4 regions of the Mesorhizobium sp. Root695 genome follow, and region 4 is predicted to be linked to each of the others. Evidence: predicted binding sites of a transcription regulator. Region 4 holds the regulator's gene; each other region holds the start of a gene.

Region 1 (3,406 bases), on a different contig from region 4:
CTGCGCACCGGCTGGTGGAACCCGCTGCCTGTATCGCTTGGCCTGTCGATGCGGCTGTATAACTAGCCGTGTTCAATGTGCTGGTATTCAAGCTTCAGCGTCGGATGATTTTCTGCGGCTGCCAGCCATAGAGCCAGTCGAGATCGGCAGCGAGTTTCTCTGACGAGCGCATCTTCAGGAACAGATTGCGGGCGATAGCTACGGGGCCTGTGGCATGCCAGGCAAGGCGGTTGACGGCGCCGCGACGCGCGACCCTGGCGACGCGCGGCCGCCGCAGGTTCTCCCAGATTTGAAGACTTTGTGCCGGATCGGCGGGGAAGTCGGCGATGATATCGGCAAGCATCGCCGCATCCTCGATCGCCATGGCCGCACCTTGCGCCGCGAACGGGGTCATCGCATGCGCGGCGTCGCCGATCAGCGCGATGCCGTCCGGCCTCGTCCAAGGCTGGTTCTGTTCGACAGTATGAAGCGGCCAGGTCAGCCACGCACCAACCATTTCCACCAGTTCTGTAAGACCAGGCGCGGTGCCGCGCATTGCGCTGGCGAGGATCCCGGGATCGGCATGGCCGGACCAGCCCTCGGCAATACGCTCGCCTCTGGTGAAGGCGACGAGGTTGAAGGCGTCGCCCTTGCTGACGGGGTAGGCCACCATATGGAAGCCCGGATACAGGAAGGTGGTGACGCAGTCCGGAGTGCCGATCGCCGCGAAAGCCTGCCCTGCGGCACTCTGCGCGGCAATGGTCGCGCGCCAAGCCAGTTCGCCGGAAAACCGGCTTCTTGGCGAGGTCGCCCTTTTGGCCGAATCGACAAGGGCGCGCACTGACGACCAGACGCCATCGGCGCCAACCAGCAGGAAGCCCTCGGCCGCGATGGTCTTGCCGTCGAACTCCGCCGTCGCGGTGATGCCATGCGTGCCGGTGGCAACGCTGCCGATACGGACGCCGGTGGTGAGACGGATATCCGGCATCTCGGCGACGCGCGCGGTCAGTGCGCTCTGCAGATCGGCCCTGTGAGCGACGAGATAGGGCGCTTGCCAGCGTGTTTCAGCGGCTTGTCCCAGCGGCACCCGCGCCAGTTCGCGCAACGTCGCTGCGTCCTTCAAGACCACCGCTTCCGGCCGCACCGCTGCCGGCAGCAGCCGGTCGAGCACGCCAAGCTGGCGAAGGATGCGTGTCGCGTTAGGAGAAAGCTGGAGGCCAGCACCGGCTGCTTCCAGACGCCGCGCCTGTTCGAACACCCGTACCGAGTAGCCGCGTTCGGCGAACGCAAGGGCTGCGGTCAGCCCGGCGACGCCCGCCCCGGCGATGACGACTTGCCGGGAACGCGTGTCATTCATCGGGCTTGTCGCGACTCAGGCGGCCTGGTCGATATAGATGCAGCCGGCCGGCAGCGTTTCCGTCGCCTTCAGCTTTGGCGAATAGCGGTAAAGCGTCGAGCAATAGGGGCAGACTTTTTCATCGTCGCTACCCATGTCGAGAAACACATGCGGGTGGTCGAAAGGCGGATTGGCACCAGTGCACATGAATTCCTTGACGCCGATGTCGATTGCCGGGTGGCCCGCATCGTTCTGAAAATGGGGAATGGAACCGCCTGCCATCGTCGTCTCCTTAACGCAGTCTCCTCTGCATCTGGATCATAACAGGCCTCTTTGCAAGATCGATGAAATCAAACTGTCGCAAAAGCCTGTCAGAGGATAAGTTAAGCCGGTTAACCGGCTGACGGTGTGGGAAGAGCAGGAACCATGAACGAACTGAAGCCGGTCCAGAGCGAATTCGTGAACGTCGAGGTGGCTCGTCCGGAGGGCGGCAACCCGGATCGCTTCGTCAACCGGGAGTTTTCCTGGCTGCAGTTCAACCGGCGCGTTCTCGAGGAATCGCTGAACCTCAATCATCCGCTGCTGGAGCGCGTCCGTTTCCTGTCGATCTCGGCCGCCAATCTCGACGAATTCTTCATGGTCCGCGTCGCCGGCCTCGCCGGCCAGGTGCGCGAGGGCATCACGCTGAAGAGCCCTGACGGCCGCACCCCCGAACAGCAGCTCGAACAGCTGCTGCGTGAGGTCGAGCGGCTGCAGGAAGACCAGCAGAAGAGCCTTTCGGCGCTCACCGTGCTGCTCAACAAGGAAGGCATCGAGAGCATCACCCGCGATGCGCTGACCAAGGAGGAAAAGGTCTGGCTGGAAGACCATTTCCAGGGGCAGGTGTTCCCGGTGCTCACCCCGCTGTCGATCGACCCGGCGCATCCGTTCCCGTTCATTCCCAATCTCGGCTTCTCGATGGCGCTCCAACTGCGCCACCGCAAGAACGGCGAAGAGATGAGCGCGCTGCTGCGTCTGCCGGTTGCGCTGAAGCGCTTCATCCGCCTGCCGGACCGCAAGCATCATGTCCGCTTCATCCCGCTGGAAGAGGCTGTCGGCCTGTACATCGGCAAGCTGTTTCCCGGCTACGAGGTCAAGGGCTCCGGCACGTTCCGCATCATTCGTGACAGCGATATCGAGGTCGAGGAGGAGTCCGAGGATCTGGTGCGTCTGTTCGAAACGGCGCTGAAGCGGCGGCGGCGCGGGTCGGTGATCCGCATCGAATTCGACAGACTGATGCCTTCCGAATTGCGCGACTTCGTGGCAGGCGAGCTTGGAGTGTCGTCGAGCCGCATCAGCGTCCTGACCGGACCGCTGGCGCTCAGCCAGATCTCCGAGATCGTCGCCGTCCCACGTGACGATCTGAAATTCACGCCCTACAATCCGCGTTTTCCCGAGCGCATCCGCGAGCATGGCGGCGACTGTTTCGCCGCCATCCGCGAGAAGGACATCGTCGTCCATCACCCCTACGAATCCTTCGACGTCGTCGTGCAGTTCCTGCGCCAGGCGATGGCCGACCCGGAAGTGGTGGCAATCAAGCAGACGCTTTACCGCACCTCCAATGACAGCCCGATCGTGCGCGCGCTGGTCGACGCGGCCGAGGCCGGCAAGTCGGTGACAGCGCTGGTCGAGCTCAAGGCGCGCTTCGACGAAGAAGCCAATATCCGCTGGGCGCGCGACCTGGAGCGTGCCGGCGTGCAGGTCGTGTTCGGCTTCCTCGAACTGAAAACGCATGCGAAAATGTCGCTGGTGGTGCGGCGCGAGGACGGCAAGCTGCGCAACTATGTGCATCTTGGCACCGGCAACTACCATCCGGTCACAGCGCGCATCTATACCGACCTGTCCTTCTTCACCACCGATCCGACGATCGCCCGCGATGTCGCCCAGCTCTTCAATTTCATCACCGGCTACGCCGAGCCGACGGATGAAATGCGGTTGGCGATCTCGCCGTTCACGCTGAGAAGCCGTATCCTGAAGCACATTGCGGACGAGATCGCCTATGCGGTGGAGGGGAAACCGGCGCGCATCTGGATGAAGATGAACGCGCTCGTC
Region 2 (3,406 bases), on a different contig from region 4:
CTCAGTGCCCTGGCACTTGATCCGCATCCGTCAACGTCTGCAGAAACGCAACGATGTCGTCGATCTCGGGGTCGCTCAGCGCCGGTCTGTCGCCGGGCTTCTTGCCGAGGGGCGGGTCCTGGTTGAGGTTGGCCCAGTAAGCCCTTGGCAAATCGTCATATTGCTTGACCGTGCCGTCGGCGTCTTTCGGGTACCAGCGGCCGGGATCGGTGTCGCGCGTTGCGTAGAAGGCGACCGCGTCGCGCAAGGAATGGAAGTAGCCATTGTGGAAGAAGCTTTTGCGCAGCGCCACATTGCGCAGCGTCGGCGTGCGAAACAGGCCGCAATAGTCGGCTCGGCCTTTGAAGTCGGTGCGCAGTGGCCCGCACAGGCCGAGATCAACATAGGCGGGGTCGGCGTTGGCGGGAATCGCCCTGTTGCGCGGCACGGCGACGGCGATCAGGCCGAAATCGGTGAATTGCGGCGGCTCGCCGTCATTGGCCGGTTCGCTGAGATGGCAACTGGCGCAATTGCCCTTGGCCGCGTCCTCGAACAGCGCGCGACCGCGTAACTCCTGCGCCGACAGCGTCGTCTTGCCGGCAAGGAAGGCGTCGTAGCGGCTGGAATAGGGATAGAAGTCGGGCGCACTCTGCTCGAAGGTGCCAAGCGCCTCGGCGGCGGCGTCGAAGGCGTCGTCCGGATGGTCGAGAACGTTGTCGCCGAAGGCGGCCTTGAAGTCGTCGGCATAGGCCGCCTTGCGCAAGGCGGACGTGACGGCGGCGGCATCCTTGTTGGCCATCTCGAACGGCGACCGCAGCGGGATCTTCGCCTGGTCGCTGCCGCGGTCGGCGCGGCCGTCCCAGGTGAGGCCGCCGGTTGGACCATTGTCGACGCTCTCGTCGCCTTCATCCTCGGAATCGTAGAAATGCTCGGTGAAGGCCGGCGCCGCCTGCAAATAGCGCAGCGAGGGCACGGCACGCAGTCCGTGTTGGTCGAGATGCGGCCCGCCCATTTCGACGGGTGCCGCCGAGGCTGGGCCGAAGGCATGGTGCGGGTCATGGCAGGACGAGCAGGCCTGCTTGCCGGAGGCAGACAGCGATGGGTCTAAGAACATTTTCCGGCCAATCGCAGTCAGGGCGGCGGCGCGTGCGAAGGCGTCCGCCCGCGACATCGGCCCGGGATGGACGCTGCCGGTTCCGGCGCGAACAACGGTCGCCGGCAGGGGCACGGCAAAGCCGAATATCGATGTCGCGGCGGCCGCGATCATCAGGCTTTTCCATCCTCCTGTTGTCATGGGTTCAATCCAGTTTGCTCCGGAATTAGGTTCGCACTGCAACAGATTGATGACTGGTCCATCCGCTCACGCAACCGTGTTCGCCGGCAGCGCAAATGTCACAAAGGTGACAAGGCATCGACTTAGCCTTTGCAGCCATGGCCGTTGCCCCCAGCCATGCATTGCTCCCTCTAGCCATCCCCCCAGCCATGAGGACTTCCCATGACGCGGCTCACGCTTCTCACCTCGCTTTGCCTCGCCTCGACGGCGCTGGCGTCGTTCACCGCTGCTGCCAACGCCGCGCCGCCCGGCTACGACAAGATCGACACCGTCGTCGTCATCTATGCCGAGAACCGCAGCTTCGATAATCTCTATGGCGGCTTCCCCGGCGCCAACGGCCTGGCCAACGTCTCCGCCGACCAGGCGCGCCAGCTCGACCGCGACGGCAAGCCGCTCACCGAACTGCCGCCTGCCTGGGGCGGGCTGACCGCCAAGGGGGTGACGCCGCCGGTGACCGAGGCGCAGTCGGCGCATCTCACCAATGCCAGCTTCGCCATCGACGATGCCAGCGGCTTCAACGAGAAAACCTCCGTCGTCACACGCGACCTCTGGCATCGCTTCTATCAGGAGCAGATGCAGATCGACGCGGGCAAGAACGACAAGTTCGTCGCCTGGGCCGATTCCGGCGGCCTCGTGATGGGCCATTATGACGGATCGGTGCTGCCGATGTGGGCGGTGGCGAAGAAATACGTTCTGGCCGACAATTTCTTCCAGGGCGCCTTCGGCGGCTCCTTCCTCAACCATTTCCAGCTCGCCTGTGCCTGCGCGCCGGTCTATCCGCACGCCGACACCAGCCCGGTGAAGGGGCAGATCGCCGTCGTCGAGGCGGACGGCAAGACGCTGAAGGTGGCCGACAATTCGCCGGCCTCTGCACTTGGCGGCGCACCGAAATTCGTCAATGACGGCGCCATCACGCCCGACTTCTATGCCGTCAACACCATGCAGCCGCCCTATCAGCCGAGCGCCAACAAGCCGGTCGAGGGCGGCGACAAGGCACTGGCCGATCCGGCGCAGCCGACCACGCTGCCGCCGCAGCACGACATCACCATCGGCGACCTGCTGTCGCTGAAGGGCGTCGACTGGGCCTGGTATGCCGGCGCCTGGCAGGCAACGCTCGACGGCAAGAACGCGACGCCGGTGCCGAACTTCCAGTTCCACCACCAGCCGTTCAACTATTTCGCCGCTTACGCGCCCGGCACTGCCGCGCGGGCCGAGCATCTGCGCGACGGCGGCCTGGATGGTGCCGAGTTCATCAAGGCGATCGACGACGGCAAGCTGCCTTCGGTGAGCTTCTACAAGCCACAAGGCAATCTCAACGAGCATGGCGGCTATGCCGATGTCGCGAGCGGCGACCAGCATCTCGCCGACCTCGTCTCGCATCTCGAGAAGAGCCCGCAATGGAGCCACATGCTGGTGGTCGTCACCTATGACGAGAATGGCGGCTTCTGGGATCATGTCGCGCCGCCGAAGGCCGACCGTTGGGGGCCGGGCAACCGCGTCCCGGCTTTCATCGTCTCGCCTTATGCCAAGATGGGCACGGTCGACCACACGCAATACGACACGACGTCGATCCTGCGCTTCATCACCGCGCGCTACGATTTGCCGGTGCTGTCCGGCATCGTCGCCCGCGACAAGGCGCTGCGCAACAACGACCAGCCGCCGATGGGCGACCTGAGCGCGGCTCTCGATCTCAGCCGGTAGGTGGGCTTCAAAACAGGCCGCCGCGTCGCAAAGGCGCGGCGGCCTGTTTCAAGGGCCGGTCACCAGGGAAAAAACCAGTTTCTGCAGATTGCCGCCGTTGCCGAATTCGACGCGGTCGAAATCGCGGCTTGCCTGAACCCGCGCCTTCGAGATCGCGTCGAGCCGACGAACCGCTTCGGCCCTGGTCTTGCTGCATTTGGGATCATCGGCAATCTTCAGGCCGTCCGTCGCGGCTTCGATGTCGTGGACCATCTGTACCATGCTGGCGCCATGCACCTTCTCATGGGCGCTGACGCCGGCGATGAACACATCCCAGTTCTTCCGGACGGCAGGCGGCAGCGAGCCGGAGGGTTTTGGCAATGTGTAGGTGATGATCAGTTTTGGCCGTCCCGC
Region 3 (3,406 bases), on a different contig from region 4:
GACACCATCATGCCACCCGGCGTCCCTGCCGCCAGACGGTGCGCACGACCGGGACATGGTCGTCTACGCGCACGCGCACCAGATCGGCGCGGCGGCCCTGTTCGATGACACCGCGGTCGGTCAGGCCAACCGCTTCGGCCGGGTTCTTCGAGACCATGGCGACCGCCTGCGGCAGGGAAATGCCTTCGACGACATCGCCAAGGAAGAATGCCGACTGGATCAGGCTGAAGGGAATGTAGTCGGATGACAGGATGTCGAGCAGGCCGTCGCTGGCCAGCGTGCGGGCCGAGACGTTGCCCGAATGCGAGGCGCCGCGCATGACGTTGGGCGCACCCATCAGCACGCCGAGCCCGGCCTCTTTCGAGGCCCTGGCGGCCTCCTCCGTGGTCGGGAACTCGGCGACGCGCACGCCCTGTTCGATCGCCTCGCCGACATGGCCAAGGGTGGCGTCGTCATGGCTGGCCAGCACGATGCCGCGCTCATGGCAGGCGGCGGCGATCACCGCCCGGTTAGGTGCCGAATTGCGCGCCGATTCCCCCATCCGCTTTTCGCAGAACACCTTGAAGTCGCGATCGGTCAGCTTCAGCTTGCGCTGGTAATAATAGGCATAGGTTTCGAGATTGACGAACTGGCGCTGGCCGGGCGCATGGTCCATCAGCGATGCCAGCTTGACCCGCTCGTCGCCGTCGAAATTGGCGAATGCCCCGAGGCAGTCCGGCGCCGAAACCTCGCAACGCAGATGGATGAAATGGTCGGCGCGCAGACGATCCTGCTGGACGCTGTCCTCGATCGCATCGGCCAGCTTGCGGATGTCTGTCGACGTCAGGTCAGCGTCTTCGTCCATGCCGACGCGCAGGGCGTCGAGCACGGTGGTGATGCCGGCGGTCGCCACCTGCGCGTCATGGGCGAGCACGGCGGCGATCGGATTCCAGCGCACCTTGGGCCGCGGCGCGTAATGGCCTTCGAGATGGTCCGTATGGAGTTCGACCAGCCCGGGAATGATATAGTCGCCGCCCATATCCTCGCCGGCCATGCTTCCACTGGTTTGGCTGGCACCCGCTTCTATGCCGGCGATAAAGCCGTCGCGCAGCACCAGCGAACCCTCGACGATCTCGTCGGCAAGCACGATGCGGGCGTTGTGGAGAACAGTCTCGGCGGTCATTTCAGGCAGTCCTTGGTTGTTCAGGCTGTGCTTGTTCCGGCAGGGTGTCAGGCAGTTTTTCTGGCGGAGCGGCGCCCGAGTGCGTGATGCGAGAGCACCATGAACGGTGCGCCCGGTTCGGTTTCGACAAACAATGTCAGCGCATCCACCAGAACCGGCTGTCGCAGAATGTCCGCGAACAGACTGTCGATTGCTGCGCGCAAACGAGGGCTTTCCTGTGACGCTGTCCGGCCGGACAGCGTCATGTGGAAGCGGAAGGTTTCGAAGACATAGGGATAGCCCCATTGGCAGAGATTGCGGAACTCGGCCGGCTTCAGCGAATCCGGGCTGCGCCGCTCGATTTCCGCCTCGGTCAGCGGCGCGCGAAACCGGTCGAAGCCGAGCACCACGTCATCGGCGAAGCGATTGAGCGCCGGCAGCGGCCCTTCCGGGACCAGTGCGAAGAAGCCGTCGATCTGGCTGATGACGAGACGCGGTATGGTCACCACCGGCGTTGCCTCGGCAAAATGGTCGAGTGCGGCGCGTAGCGAGGCTTCCGTCTCGTTGGCAGCCAGGCGGAAGGGGGCTTTCAGCGTCGCGTGGAAACCGTAGCGGCGCGCCGAAGCGGTGTGGAAGGCGACTTCAGCCGCCGACAGGTCGGCCACCGCCTCGACCGGCTTTGTCGCGGCACCAAACGGGTCGCGGCCGAGCCAGTTGGCGGCGATCCGCGCCAGCGGTTCGTCCTGCCGGGGGGTGAAATAGAGGGCGTAGCGCATGGAAAGTCCTCGTCAGCTCCGCTGCCATAGGTGATTTCCATGACGGATTGACGAAGCCTTGCAGGCATTCAGGTAACAAAACGGTGCGGCCGGGTCATTAGCCGGCGATTTTTTCGTGCTGGACCAGTTGTCGCGAAGGCTGAACGAACCGGTCAGGCCTTCATCAGCCATTCGTGCTCGGGTGCATTGTGGAATTTCCACGTCCGCTTCGGTCCGGCCATCACGTTGAGATAATAGAGGTCATAGCCGTGGCAGGCGGCGCAGGGGTGATAGCCCTTGGGCACCAGCACGACATCGCCGTCCTCGATCGCCATCGCCTCATCCAGCGCGCGATGGCCATTTTTGTCGGCGTCGGTGTAGACGCGCTGGAAAGCAAAGCCCTGCGGCGGATTGAGGCGGTGATAGTAGGTTTCCTCAAGATAGGATTCGGCGGGCAGATTGTCCTGGTCGTGCTTGTGCGGCGGATAGCTCGACGTGTGGCCGCCGGGCGTGATGACCTCGACCACCAGCAGCGAATCGGCTGGCTTGCCCTCCGGCAGGATGTTGGTGACGTAGCGCGTGTTGGTGCCTTTGCCGCGTACCTCCTGGCCGAGATCGTCCGGTGCGATCACCCGCACCGGCAGACCGCCGCCAAGGCCCGGCGCCGAGCAGACCGCGAGTTCCAGCTCGGTGTCTGCTGTCACCGACCAGTCCGATCCCTCAGGGACGTAGACCGACCAGGGCTTGCCCTCGAAGGGCGACATGCGCTCGCCGAGCTGGCCGAGGTCCTTGCCGCCGGCTGACGCATTGCCCTTGCCGGTGACGAACACCAAGCAGACTTCGCGATCATTCGTTTTTCCGGAGGCCGTCTCACCGGGCTTGAGCCGATGCAGGTCGAAACCGACATATGTCCAGCCCGCGATTTGCGGCGTCACATGGGCGACGAGGCCATGGCCCTTGTCGGCCTTCACCAGCAGCTTCGACATCGGGTTACTCCTTCGGTTCGGGCTCGACCGTTGCCTTGCCCTCTTCGGCCGGCTTGTAAAGATAGAAGAACTGCCAGACGGCGTAGCCGGCGAAGCCGAGCGCGATCATGCCCCAGAACGGCGTGCCGGTGGCGAATTCGATGATCGACCAGATGACGCAGACCGCGACGACGGCGACACGCCGCCACAAAGGCCGGAAGAAGGGGTGCTCGGAATCTTTCATCCGACCAACCTACAGCAACCCGGCTTCGCCGAGAACCACCGCATCAGGCCCCCCTTGATCAGACATTGGGAAAGCCTTGCGTCTCGACCGTGTAGCCCGCGGCGGTCATGACGCGCATCAATTCCTTGTAGCCGACCTGAGCCATCCTGAGCGGCGGGTTCTTCTTCGGATCCTGCTCGGCCTCGACCACGAACCAGCCCTCGTAGCCATGGTCGGCAAAGCGCTGCACGATGGCGCCGAAATCCAGCGAGCCGTCGCCCGGCACTGTGAACGCGCCCAGCGCCACGGCGTCGAGGAAGGA
Region 4 (3,406 bases):
AGGCATACGAGGGATAAGATCATGGGCGAACATACAGTCGCTTCTTTCGACGAAGATCTCGGTCAGATCAGCAGGCTCATCAGCGACATGGGCGATCTCGCCGGCTCGATGGTCGGCGGTGCGACCAAGGCGCTTTTGAATTCCGACAACGCCCTGGCACAGCGCGTCGTCTCCGACGATGCGATCATGGATGCGCGCCAGCGCGAGCTCGACGACCGCGCCATCACGTTGATCGCCAAGCGGCAGCCGATGGCCGACGATCTGCGCCATGTCGTCGGTTCGATCCGCATGGCCGGCGATCTCGAACGCATCGGCGACCTTGCCAAGAACATCGCCAAGCGCGTCGGTACCGTCGGCCTCAGCGTAACGCCGCGCGACCTGTCGCATTCGATCGACGGGATGGCGCAGCTGGTGCTGATCCAGGTGCAGGGCGTGATCGAGGAATATGCGGCGCGCGACGCCGCTGCCCTGGCGAAACTGCGTGCCGACGACGAACGCATCGACGTCAAGTACACTTCGGTGTTCCGCGAACTCCTGACCTACATGATGGAAGACCCGCGCAACATCACGGCCTGCACGCATCTGCTGTTCTGCGCCAAGAACCTCGAGCGCATCGGCGACCATGTGACCAACATCGCCGAAAATGCCTATTATGTTTTGACCGGTACGCAACTGCCCGCCAATCGTCCGAAGCAGGACGAAACGGCGATGTCCGCGCCGGCGGCATGACGACAGGGGTGACCAGTCGATGATCGCGCCACGCATCATGGTGGTGGAGGACGAGGAGCCGCTAGGCGTGCTGCTCCGCTACAATCTCGAATCCGAAGGCTACCAGGTCGAGGTGGTGACGCGCGGCGACGAGGCCGAGATCCGGCTGCAGGAGAACGTTCCCGACCTTCTCGTGCTCGACTGGATGGTTCCGGCGGTTTCCGGCATCGAACTCTGTCGTCGGCTGAGAATGCGCCCCGAGACCGAGCGGCTGCCGATCATCATGCTGACTGCGCGCGGCGAGGAGAGCGACCGCGTACGCGGCCTGTCGACCGGCGCCGACGACTATCTGGTCAAGCCGTTCTCGACGCCGGAATTCATGGCCAGGGTCAAGGCGCTGCTGCGCCGCGCCAAGCCGGAAGTGCTGTCCAGCGTGCTGAAGGTCGGCGACATCGTGCTCGATCGAGAATCGCACCGGGTCTATCGCAAGAAGAGCGAGATCCGACTCGGGCCGACCGAGTTCCGCCTGCTCGAGTTCATGATGCGCCATCCCGGCCGCGTGTTCTCGCGCAGCCAGTTGCTCGACAATGTCTGGGGCGAGACGATCTACATCGACGAGCGCACGGTCGACGTGCATGTCGGCCGGCTGCGCAAGGCGGTCAACAACGGCCGCATGCCCGACGTCATCCGCACCATTCGCGGGGCAGGTTACGCGATCCGCGAGGACTGAACCCGCCCGTCTGAATTCACGCCACGTTTTTGCCTGCGACGCTTCCTCTCGCCTGCGCGCCCGGCGCGAAAATCTCCTGGTCGACGAAGGTCAGCGCGCGCATGGCGCAGCCTTCGCGGATCAGCGGCAGTTCGTTCGGCTCGGTGTCGAAGGAAATCGATTTCGAGTGCTGGCCGCCGGCGGTCTGGGCAATCGCCTCGCGCAATGCGGGCTCGATCAGGTCGAAGGCGGCGGCGCTGACGCCGACCATGGCAACGGGCGCCGGATCGATCAGCGCGAACAGGCTGCCGAGGCCGTAACCGAGCGCTTCGCCAGCCTTGCGATAGGCCTCGCGCTCGGGGCCATCCTTTTCGCGGGCCGCGGTCGCCAGGGCGCGCATGTCGGCGTCGCTGACGTCGGCGACAGGTTCTGCGTCCTCGCCCAGCTGCCTTGCATTGCGCCAGATGGCGTAGTTGCCGGCATAGGCCTCGACGCAGCCACGCCGTCCGCAGCGGCACAGAGCGCCGTTCGGCTGATGGATCATGTGGCCGAACTCGCCGCCCGAGGAATGGGTGCCGGTGAACAGCTCGCCTTTCAGCACCAGGCCCATGCCGATGCCGTGCGACAAGAGGATGGCGATGAAATCGTCGCGGTAGCGATCAGGATCGCGCCAGCGCAGCGCTATCGCCATCATGTTGCAGTCGTTCTCCACGGTGGCGGGAATGCCGAACTCGTCTTCGAGTATGTCGGCGAAGGCGATGTCGGTGTGCGGCGTGATCGGCGACCAAAGCATCGCGCGAGCATGGGTATCGGTGATGCCCTGGATCGCCAGCGCGATACGGGCGACGCTGCGGACGTCAAGATCGGGATCTTCGAGGCGGCGCCGCACGATGCCGACGCATTCGCCGATCAGCGCGTCGCGCGACATTGTCTGCGTGTCCAGCCGGCGCTGTTCCTCTGATATCACCTGGCCGGCGTAGTCGATGACGGCGACGGAGAGGAAATTCAGCGACAGCACCACGGTCATCACCGCCGCCGCTTCCGGATTGAGGCTGAGGCCGACCTGCGGCCGACCGCGTCTGAGTGAGCCGGCTTCGCTTGGCTTGCTTTCGGTCAGGATGCCTTCACCGATCAGGTCGGACGAGATCGCCGAGATGGTCGAATGGCTGAGGCCCGTGGTCGCCGCGATCTCGGTGCGGGACGGCTGTCCGGCGCGGCGCACGGCCGCAATCACCATCGCCCGGTTGCGCCGGCGCAAATCGTCGTGGCGGATTCCGACCGACATGTTTCTTCACATCCTCCGGGTCGCCGCGGTTCTTTCCTGCTCCTGGAACGCTGCCGTCAACGCGGTCAAATACTGGCAGAAGCGGTCGGCCCTGTCATTTATTTATTCCGAGGCTCGAAAAAAATTCGGAAGGACATCAAAATCCATCAGAATCGATGTTGACAGCGTTCGGGTGTTGGACCAGTATTTTTTCGAGGCTCGAAAAAATAGAGCCTCTGTGCCGGCCTTAGGGTCAGTCTGGTCGCGCCATACGCGGCGCAGGGAGGATATTATGAAAAGATTCACAGCCGCCATCCTGGCGGGTGTCGCCATGTCGCTGACGCTCGCGTCGGTCGCGCAGGCGAAGGACAAGGTCATCGGCGTCTCGTGGTCCAACTTCCAGGAAGAGCGCTGGAAGACCGACGAGGCTGCCATGAAGACGGCGATCGAGGCAGCTGGCGACAAGTACATCTCCGCCGATGCGCAGTCCAATCCCGGCAAGCAGCTTACCGATGTCGAAAGCCTGATCTCGCAGGGCGCCAACTCGCTGATCATCCTGGCGCAGGATGCCTCGGCCATCGGCCCGGCGGTGCAGAAGGCGCTGGACGAAGGCATTCCGGTCGTCGGCTATGACCGTCTGATCGAGAACAAGGACGTCTTCTATCTGACCTTCGATAATAAGGAAGTCGGCCGCATGCAGGCCCGCGAAGTGTTCAAGGTCAAGC

The links. Region 4 encodes PhoB, which activates phosphate uptake and scavenging genes when phosphate is short. Its sites were predicted from a motif close to TGTCATNNANCTGTCAT; they were not measured.
Region 1: the regulator PhoB is predicted to act here: its motif matches at 1,661-1,677, upstream of ASD99_RS17780 (RNA degradosome polyphosphate kinase).
Region 2: the regulator PhoB is predicted to act here: its motif matches at 1,312-1,328, upstream of ASD99_RS03900 (acid phosphatase).
Region 3: the regulator PhoB is predicted to act here: its motif matches at 1,957-1,973, upstream of ASD99_RS01365 (DUF1045 domain-containing protein).

What each region holds. Positions count from the first base shown of each region.
Region 1 is NZ_LMHO01000019.1:43,802-47,207, forward strand. It holds gene ASD99_RS17765 (TIGR02117 family protein) at 1-66, shown strand, start outside; gene ASD99_RS17770 (FAD-dependent monooxygenase) at 95-1,336, opposite strand; gene ASD99_RS17775 (zinc-finger domain-containing protein) at 1,352-1,597, opposite strand; gene ASD99_RS17780 (RNA degradosome polyphosphate kinase) at 1,742-3,406, shown strand, end outside.
Region 2 is NZ_LMHO01000002.1:169,809-173,214, forward strand. It holds gene ASD99_RS03895 (cytochrome-c peroxidase) at 2-1,273, opposite strand; gene ASD99_RS03900 (acid phosphatase) at 1,475-3,013, shown strand; gene ASD99_RS03905 (DUF922 domain-containing Zn-dependent protease) at 3,062-3,406, opposite strand, start outside.
Region 3 is NZ_LMHO01000001.1:271,476-274,881, forward strand. It holds gene phnN (phosphonate metabolism protein/1,5-bisphosphokinase (PRPP-forming) PhnN) at 1-11, opposite strand, end outside; gene ASD99_RS01360 (alpha-D-ribose 1-methylphosphonate 5-triphosphate diphosphatase) at 8-1,162, opposite strand; gene ASD99_RS01365 (DUF1045 domain-containing protein) at 1,210-1,917, opposite strand; gene iolB (5-deoxy-glucuronate isomerase) at 2,070-2,882, opposite strand; gene ASD99_RS01375 (hypothetical protein) at 2,887-3,105, opposite strand; gene iolE (myo-inosose-2 dehydratase) at 3,164-3,406, opposite strand, start outside.
Region 4 is NZ_LMHO01000042.1:35,698-39,103, reverse strand. It holds gene phoU (phosphate signaling complex protein PhoU) at 22-729, shown strand; gene phoB (phosphate regulon transcriptional regulator PhoB) at 749-1,438, shown strand; gene ASD99_RS25465 (ROK family protein) at 1,455-2,702, opposite strand; gene xylF (D-xylose ABC transporter substrate-binding protein) at 2,974-3,406, shown strand, end outside.